DNA from 2 places in the Inquilinus ginsengisoli genome. Region 2 is predicted to be linked to the other one. Evidence: riboswitches for the same ligand, from Rfam matches in the RefSeq annotation. Region 2 holds a riboswitch; the other holds the start of a gene.

Region 1 (4,408 bases), on a different contig from region 2:
AAGCGCGACCGCACCGGCGGCAAGCGCACCAACTGGCTGCTGATCAAGCATCGCGACGAGCATGCGGTCGAAGACAATGGCGACGCCGTGCTGGCCGAGGACCGCTCGGTCGCCTCCGGCCGCGCCATGGCCGACATCGCCGCCGGGCGGGGACGCGGGCCGAAGCCGTTCATGCTGGAAGGCAAGGCGGCGGGCGAGGCCGATGCGGTGTGGCAGTCGACGCCAAAATTCGGCGCGGCGAAGTCCGGGGCCGCGAAGCCCAAGGCGGCGCGGACCCGCAAGGCGCCGGCCGCGGATATGCCCGATTTCATCCCGCCGCAGCTGGCCCAGTCGGTCGACCGGCCGCCGACCGGCGGCGGCTGGGCGCATGAGATCAAATTCGACGGCTACCGGACGCAACTGCGGATCGAGGACGGCACCGCCACGCTGAAGACCCGCAAGGGGCTGGACTGGACCCAGAAGTTCGGCGCCATCGCCGCGGCGGCGAAGGGCTGGCCGGACGCCATCATCGACGGCGAGGTGGTGGCGCTGGACGAGAACGGCCATCCGGATTTCGCTGCGCTGCAGGTGGCGCTGTCGGAGGGCAAGACCGAGGATCTGGTCTTCTTCGCCTTCGACCTGCTGTTCGAGGGCGGCCGCGACTGGCGGGCCGATCCGCTGTCGGCGCGCAAGGGCCGGCTGCAGGAGCTGCTGGCGGGGCAGGGGGCCGACGCCACCTCCGCCATCCGCTATGTCGAGCATTTCGAGGAGGCCGGCGACGCGGTGCTGCGCTCGGCCTGCCGGCTGTCGCTCGAAGGCATCATCTCGAAGCGCCTCGACGCCGCCTACCAATCCGGCCGCACCGACCGCTGGACCAAGGCCAAGTGCCGCGGCGGGCACGAGGTGGTGATCGGCGGCTGGTCGACCACCGGCAACCGCTTCCGCTCGCTGCTGGTCGGGGTCCATCGCGGCGGCCATCTCGTCCATATCGGCCGGGTCGGCACCGGCTATGGCGCCGCCAAGGTCGCCCGGCTGCTGCCGAAGCTGCAGGCGGTGGAGGCCGAAACCTCGCCCTTCACCGGCCCTCGCGCGCCCCGCGGCGACAAGACCATCCATTGGGTGAAGCCCGAGCTGGTGGCCGAGATCGAATTCGCCGGCTGGACCGGGTCGGGCATGGTCCGCCAAGCCGCGTTCAAGGGCCTGCGCGAGGACAAGCCGGCGGCGGAGGTCGAGGCCGACGCCCCGGCGCCGCGGGCGGAGCTGGCGGAGCCGGTGGCGGCCAAATCCGCCGCTCCGGCGCGCGGCCGCGCCACCAGCGGCGGCAAGCCGGTGGTGATGGGCGTCGCCCTGTCCCATGCCGACAAGGCGCTGTGGCCGGATGCCGGCGACCGCAAGCCGGTGACCAAGCAGGATCTGGCGCTGTATCTGGAGGCGGTCGGGCCCTGGATGCTGCCGCACATCCAGGGCCGTCCGTGCTCGATCCTGCGGGCGCCGGACGGGATCGGCGGCCAGATCTTCTTCCAGCGCCACGCCATGCCCGGCACCTCCAGCCTGATCTCGCTGGTCAAGGTGGCGGGCGACCGCAAGCCCTATCTGCAGATCGACCGCATCGAGGGGCTGGCCGCGGTGGCGCAGTCGGGCGGGCTGGAGCTGCACCCCTGGAACAATTGGCCGGGCGAACCCGACCGGCCCGGCCGGCTGGTGTTCGACCTGGATCCGGGCCCCGGGGTCGAGTTCGCCGCGGTGGTCGAGGCCGCGCGCGAGATGAAGGACCGGCTGGAGGCGTTGGGCCTGGTCCCGTTCTGCAAGACCACCGGCGGCAAGGGGCTGCATGTGGTGACGCCGCTGGCCAAGGCGCGGGGCGTCGACTGGCCGGCGGCGAAGGCCTTCGCCCGCGAGGTCTGCCGCCGCATGGCCGAGGACCAGCCGGACCGCTATCTCGTTACCATGGCCAAGGCCAAGCGCGAGGGCCGCATCTTCCTCGACTATCTCCGCAACGACCGGATGTCGACCGCGGTGGCGCCGCTGTCGCCGCGGGCCAGGCCCGGCGCCACGGTGTCGATGCCCCTGACCTGGGACCAGGTGCGCCACGACCTGGACCCCAAGCGCTACACCCTCCGCACCGTGCCGGCGCTGCTGGCCAAGAGCAAGGCGTGGGACGGCTACGACGCCGCCGCCCGCCCGCTGGACGGCGCGATCAAGCGCCTGGAGGGAAAGAAGGCGGCCTGAGGGGGTGGCACGGCCTCACCATCCCCACCGTCGTCATTGCGAGCGCAGCGAAGCAATCCATGGCGCCGCCTGGCATGGATTGCTTCGTCGGCTGCGCCTCCTCGCAATGACGAAAGAGGGGAAGGCCTCGAAAAATCCGCCCTTTACCCCGTCTCCGGCCCTGCGCGTCGCTGTCCGGCATAGGGTGACCCCGGCGGCTTGTCCCGGGCCTCGGCCTCCGCCCAGTCCTCCTCCGCCCAGGGGCTCCAGTCGGGTTCGATGCCCAGCTGCCGGCACAGCCGGGCCGCGGCCTCGCCCAGCGGGCGGTCCAGCACATCAGGGTCCAGCACCGGATCGATCTCCGGGAGCATGTGTTTGCAGGTCGGGACAGTGCGTCGCCGATCCCTCTTGCGCATCGCCGGGCGCCGCGTTAAACCCGATCCCGCATCCAGAGCTGGGCTGACGCCCACGCCAACCTGCCTCCCGGGCAAGGTGGTGGCTCCTCGCAAGAGGGGCGATGCGGCCAGACCGGCAAACAAACGGGTCGAAAGCCGCGCGTCAGCCCTCCTCGCAACCGCGATGGAGGGTTTTTAAATGTCCGAGATCAGCCCCGCCGAGATCCCGCTCGCCGGCCCCGAAGACACCGTCGAACGGCTCGACGAGCGCCCCTGTCCCGGCCGCCACGACCCCGACCGGCGCGAGATCCTCTACGGCGTGGTCCATCGCGGCGCCGGGCTGTGGACCCATCTCTACCGCGTCGTCATCGCCCGCGCCGCGGTGCGCCCAGAAATCCATCTCGACCGCGTGCTGCCGGGCGACCGCCTGGGCGACCTGCGGCGGGCCTATGGTGTGGCGGCGGAGCTGGCCGCGTAACAGAACGGTCTTTGGGATCCCGGAACGGTATCGCACCTTATGCTGTCATTGCCCGGCTTGACCGGGCAATCCAGGGGCCACCGAGAGCCGCTCTGGCCGCCCCTGGATGCCACCCCTCGGACTTGATCCGGGGGCAAGCCGTGGCATGACAGCTTAGGGATGGTGAGGGGGTGGCCCCGGCCTCTCCCAAATTACGCCGCGCGGATCGCGACGGCTCACGCCGCGCGGACGTAGCGGCCGGGGGCGTCTTCGATCGGGGTCAGTTTGCCGTCGCCGGGCTGGCGGGCCGGGACCTGGCCGCCGGCGTGGCGGGCCACCCATTTCTGCCATTCCGGCCACCACGACCCCTCCACCGCCGTGGCCGCCTTCAGCCAGGCCTCGGGGCTCTTCGGCGTGCGGGTGTTGACCCAATGGCTGTACTTCTTCGCCGCCGGCGGGTTGACCACCCCGGCGATGTGGCCGGAGGCGCTGAGGCAGAACCGCACCGGCCCGCCGAACAGCTGGGTCGCGGCATAGGTCGAGGCCCAGGGCGCGATGTGGTCCTCGCGCGTCGACAGCATGAAGGTCGGGGTCTTGATCGTGCCGAGGTCGATCGGCACCCCGGCCAGGCTGATCCCGCCCGGCTGCGCCAGCCGGTTCTCCTGGTACATGTTGCGCAGGTAGAAGCTGTGCATCGCCGCCGGCATGCGGGTGGTGTCGCTGTTCCAGTACAGGAGGTCGAAGGGGAAGGGGTCCTTGCCCAGGAGGTAGTTGTTGACCACGAAGGACCAGATCAGGTCGTTGGCGCGCAGCAGGTTGAAGGTCGACGCCATCGCCCCGCCCTCGAGATAGCCCTTGCCGGCCATCCGCGCCTCGATCGCCTGCAGCTGCTCCTCGTCGACGAAGATGCCGAGCTCCCCGGGATCGGTGAAGTCGGTCAGGGTGGTCAGGTAGGTGGCGCTCTTGATGCGGTCGTCGCCCTTGGCGGTCATCCAGGCCAGGGTGCTGGCCAAGAGCGTGCCGCCCAGGCAGTAGCCGACGGCGTTGACCTCGCGCTCGCCGGTCGCCTGCTCGATCGCGCCCAGCGCCGCCAGCGGCCCCTCGAGCATGTAGTCGGCGAAGCTCTTGCCCGCCAGCCGGCCGTCGGGGTTGACCCAGGAGATGACGAAGACGGTGTGGCCCTGCTCGACCGCCCAGCGGATCAGGCTGTTCTGCGGCTTGAGGTCCAGGATGTAGAATTTGTTGATCCAGGGGGGGATCACCAGCAGCGGCCGGCGCGCCACCGTCTCGGTGGCCGGGTCGTACTGGATCAGCTGCATCAGCTCGGTCTCGAACACCACCTTGCCCGGGGTCAGGGCGATGTTGCGGC
Region 2 (4,408 bases):
CGGCCCTGGGCGACAGGGCGCCACAGCGCACCGTGCGGGTCGCGCCGGCCGAGCTGCTGGCGATGCGGCGCAGGCTCAGCGCGGCACAGAGCGGCGAACGGCTGTCAGCCGTCTGCCTCGGCACGCCGCATTTCTCCGAAGCCGAGTTCGACACGCTGGGGCGGCTGCTGGATGCCCATCCCGGGCCGCTGCGCTGCGATTTCTACGTCAACACCAGCCGCTTCGTGCTGCAGGCGCTGGAGCGGTCCGGCCGCCTGGCGGCGCTGCAGGCGCGGGGCGTGCAGCTGGTGACCGACACCTGCACCTACATCACCCCGATCCTGCGCCAGGTCGGCGGGGTGGCGATGACCAATTCCGGCAAATGGGCCCATTACGCCCCGGCCAATATCGGCGTGCGCGTGGCCTATGGCAGCATGGCCGAATGCGTCGCCTCGGCCCTGCGCGGCACGGTGGTCTTCGATGACTGACCCGGTGACCCGCATCCCGGCCGCGACGGTCGAGGCCGGAGAGGCGCGGGGGCTGCCGCTGGCGTTGTCCGCGCCGCTCAGCTTCTGGGGCGGCTATGATTCCGCAAAGGGCGTGATCATCGAGGAGAGCCACCCCGATCGTGGCGCGTCGCTGCGCGGCCGGGTGCTGCTGATGACCCGCGCCAAGGGCTCCAGCTCCAGCAGCAGCGTGCTGGCCGAGGCGATCCGCAACGGCACCGGTCCGGCCGCCATCGTGATGCTGGAGCGCGACCTGATCATCGCGCTGGGCGCCATCGTGGCGCGTGAGCTGTACGGCCTGGTGGTGCCGATCGCGGTGGTCGCGGCCGAGGACTGGCCGCGCCTGGTACAGGTGGGGGCCGAGCTGACGGTGCAGGCGGAGGAGGGCGGCACCGCTACCGTCTCGTGGCGCGGGGGATAGGACGATGAAGACATGGGGCGTGCTGGCCTTTATCGGCCTCGTGCTGACCGCGGCCGTCCTGTTCCTGCGGCATGACCTCCGGGGTTGGACGCCGGCCGACCCCGGCAATCCGGCCGCTATGGTCGAACCGGCGCTGCCGGGGGCGGCGGCCTTCGCGATCGGTGACTGCGTCCCAGGCACCGTCAGCCCCTGGGACACTCCCACCGCCGCGGAATACTCCGGCAGCGCGACGGTCACGGTGCTCACCTGCCGCAGCCGCTCGAGCGCCATGACGATCGGGCTGGCCTACCTCGCCGTGGCGGTCGCCGCGCTCGTCATCCTGGTCGCCGCGTGTCGGCGCAGGGAAAGGGCAGGCGCCTAGGTCTCGGGCTGCGTCCGGTCGCCGCAACGGTGTTCTGCGAAACGCATTGCCCGGGCGCCGATTTGCCGATAAGTCTTGGGTTCGCCGTCTTTCGGGACGGCCGTGGTGATTTGAGCCGACCGGCTTGCGGCCACGCTAATCTTCGCTAAAAGGTCGGTTGCGCGCAGATCCCGCACGCACCGCCTCCGGTCGAGTCGAGGAGTCGGTGAATGGATCGAGACCAAGCCCCGCAGCTGCCCGAAGACGAATTCGGACCGGAAACCGCGCTGATCCGCGGCGGCGTCCGACGAACGCCGTATGGCGAGACCTCCGAGGCGATCTTCCTGACCTCGGGCTTCGTCTACGAGTCCGCCGGCGCGGCCGAGGCGCGCTTCGCCGGGGACGAGCCGGGTTTCGTCTATTCGCGCTACGCCAACCCGACGCTGGAGGTGCTGGAGACGCGGCTGGCGCTGCTGGAAGGCGCCGAGGGCTGCCACGTCACCGCCAGCGGCATGTCGGCGGTGTTCACCGCCCTGTTCTGCCATCTGCGCGGGGGCGACCATGTGGTGGCCAGCCGGGCGCTGTTCGGGTCCTGCTTCTTCATCCTCAACGTCATCCTGCCGCGCTATGGCATCACCACCACCTTCGTCGACGGTGGCGACCTGGCGGCGTGGGAAGCGGCGATGCGGCCGAACACCCGGGCGGTGTTCCTGGAGACGCCGGCCAATCCGACGCTCGACATCGTCGACGTCGCTGCGGTGTCGAAGATCGCCCATGCCGGCGGCGCCCGCGTCTTCATCGACAACGTCTTCGCCACGCCGCTGGGCCAGAAGCCGCTCGAACTCGGCGCCGACGTGGTGATCTATTCCGCCACCAAGCACATCGACGGCCAGGGCCGGGTGCTGGGCGGCGCGGTGCTGTCGGACAAGAAGTTCCTGACCGACGACTTCCTGCCCTATTACCGGCACACCGGCCCGGCGATGTCGCCGTTCAACGCCTGGGTGCTGGTCAAGGGGCTGGAGACGCTGGGCCTGCGGGTCGAGCGCCAGGTCGCCAACGCCGACCGCCTGGCCCGGCTGGTCGAGGCGCATCCCGGCGCGAAGTCGGTGCGCTATCCCTGGCTGGAAAGCCATCCGCAGCACGCGCTGGCGCGGCGGCAGATGAAGAACGGCGGCACGCTGATCGCCTTCGACCTCGGCACCAAGGCCGCCGCCTTCGCCTTCCTCGACGCGCTGCGGCTGGTCGACATCTCGAACAACCTCGGCGACACCAAGTCGCTCGCCACCCACCCGACCACCACCACCCACCGGGCGATGGAGGCGGCGGACCGCGCCGCCATGGGCATCACCGAAGGGCTGGTGCGCCTGTCGGTCGGGCTGGAGGGGGTCGAGGATCTCGAGCGCGACCTGTCCCGCGGCCTGGACGCGGCCAAGCGAGCCGGTTGACCGGCCCGACTGCTGATTCGACTGGCCGGCCCAAAGGGCCGGGCGGGCAGGGTGAGGCAAGGCGCCGCGTCCGCAGTTCCCGGCGACCGGATCGGCGTCCTGCTGCGTTGTGACGAACGAAGGGGGATATCCCATCCCTGGAGTTCGAATGATGAGATGGAAGCTTGCCCTGGCCGCCGCTGCCGGGCTGGCCGTCGCCGCCCTGGCGGCGCCGGCGGCGAATGCGGCGCCTGGATACACGACAACCTCGCTCAGCCTGCGGGCCGGCCCCGGGCGGGACTACCCGGCGGTCCTGAGGTTGCGGCCCGGTACGCCGGTCGAGATCTTCGGCTGCCAGCGAGGCTGGGACTGGTGCGACATCGGCGTTGGGCCGGATCGTGGCTGGGTATCCGGACGCTTCCTGCAGGCCGATTTCCAGAGCCGCCGCCGTGGCCTGGTCGAGGTCGCCCCGCAGATCGGGGTGCCCTTGATCACGTTCGACTTCGGCCATTACTGGGGCGACCACTATCATGGTCGTCCCTGGTTCACCGATCATGACCGTTGGGGCCACCGGTAACCAGTCGCTACCCGTACCGATGAAAAGGGCGGCTCCTGCGGGAGCCGCCCTTGCATGGACAGTAGGACTGTCGGGCTGGGGATCTACTTCCCCAGCGTCTTGTACGGGTCTTCCGGCTCAGCCTCCTGCTGGGGCTGCGCTTCGGCCGTGTCGCCCTGGACGCCCGAGGCGAAATGCGGGATCAGCAGGGTGCTCCAGGCTTCGAAGATCTTGACGGTCTCGGCGCGGCAGCGCCCCGCCCGCGCCTCGGGCAGCAGTCCGTTCTGCACGATCTCGGCATACCGTTCCGGGTCCCGCCCGTACAGGATGCACAGCAGGTTGAAGTAGCGCTGCTCGCTCAGCGAATGCTCGTCGGCGTAGCGCGCCATGCCGTCGTCCTGGCCCCCGCCACCCTGGAGCGAGAACCACAGCGCGACCAGCTTGAGGTTGGCGACGACCTGGTCCGTCGATTCCTGGTCCCAGTTGTTCAGCATGATCACCACCGCCGCCAGCTGGTCGACCGCGTCCTCCTCCCGACCCGTCGAAGGCAGGGCCAGGATGTCGATCAGCGCGTGACCGGTCTCGTGCAGCATGATGAAGCGGAGATTCTGCTTCACATAGGCGGTCTGGAAGTCTGAGCCGCCGCCGGTCTTCTTGGCCAGGGCATGGCCTTCCCGCACCAGGGAATCCACCATTTCGTAGCACAGCACGATGGCCGAATTGTCGGGTGAGTAGAAGGCGTTCACCGTCCCGCATTCGCCGGCGACGAACTGCAGCGGGCGCGGCATCTTGAACATGCCGTCCATGGCGCTGATCTCGGGGATCTGCCGCAGGGCGTCGGTCTCTTTCACGAACTCGTAGGCGCGCTGCAGCTCCGGGCTTTTCGGCGGCTGGTAGTCATAGGTGAACACGGTCCCGCCCTTCCGGGGGTCCGTGGCCCCGGCAGCCTGCCCGCTCCCCTGGCCCTCGGCAGGCTGCTGTCGGGGGGCCGACCCGCCGGACTGCGAGGTTCCGCGCTTCTGATCCTCGCTCTGCAGCAGGGCCTGCAGGGTCGGATAGGTCGGGTCTTCCTGCGGCTCGTCGTAACCGAACGGGTAGAAGCTGTTCGAGATCATGACCGAGATCGGACCCATGTCCTTGTCGCGATCGCCTTCCCAGATCAGGTCGTAGCCGCGGATTTCG

The links. A riboswitch is a leader RNA that binds a small molecule or an ion and turns the genes downstream of it on or off. The one in region 2 is predicted to bind S-adenosylmethionine.
Region 1: it holds a riboswitch for S-adenosylmethionine, as region 2 does, so the genes downstream of both, E9232_RS03010 (hypothetical protein) here and metZ (O-succinylhomoserine sulfhydrylase) in region 2, are expected to answer to the same signal.

What each region holds. Positions count from the first base shown of each region.
Region 1 covers NZ_JAVDPW010000001.1:643,762-648,169, forward strand. The annotation lists gene ligD (DNA ligase D) at 1-2,208, shown strand, start outside; gene E9232_RS03005 (hypothetical protein) at 2,352-2,558, opposite strand; SAM-I-IV-variant riboswitch at 2,627-2,736, shown strand; gene E9232_RS03010 (hypothetical protein) at 2,782-3,060, shown strand; gene phaC (class I poly(R)-hydroxyalkanoic acid synthase) at 3,276-4,408, opposite strand, start outside.
Region 2 covers NZ_JAVDPW010000009.1:191,212-195,619, forward strand. The annotation lists gene E9232_RS24945 (aconitase X) at 1-467, shown strand, start outside; gene E9232_RS24950 (aconitase X swivel domain-containing protein) at 460-906, shown strand; gene E9232_RS24955 (hypothetical protein) at 911-1,267, shown strand; SAM riboswitch at 1,360-1,436, shown strand; gene metZ (O-succinylhomoserine sulfhydrylase) at 1,477-2,691, shown strand; gene E9232_RS24965 (SH3 domain-containing protein) at 2,843-3,247, shown strand; gene E9232_RS24970 (DUF4344 domain-containing metallopeptidase) at 3,331-4,408, opposite strand, start outside.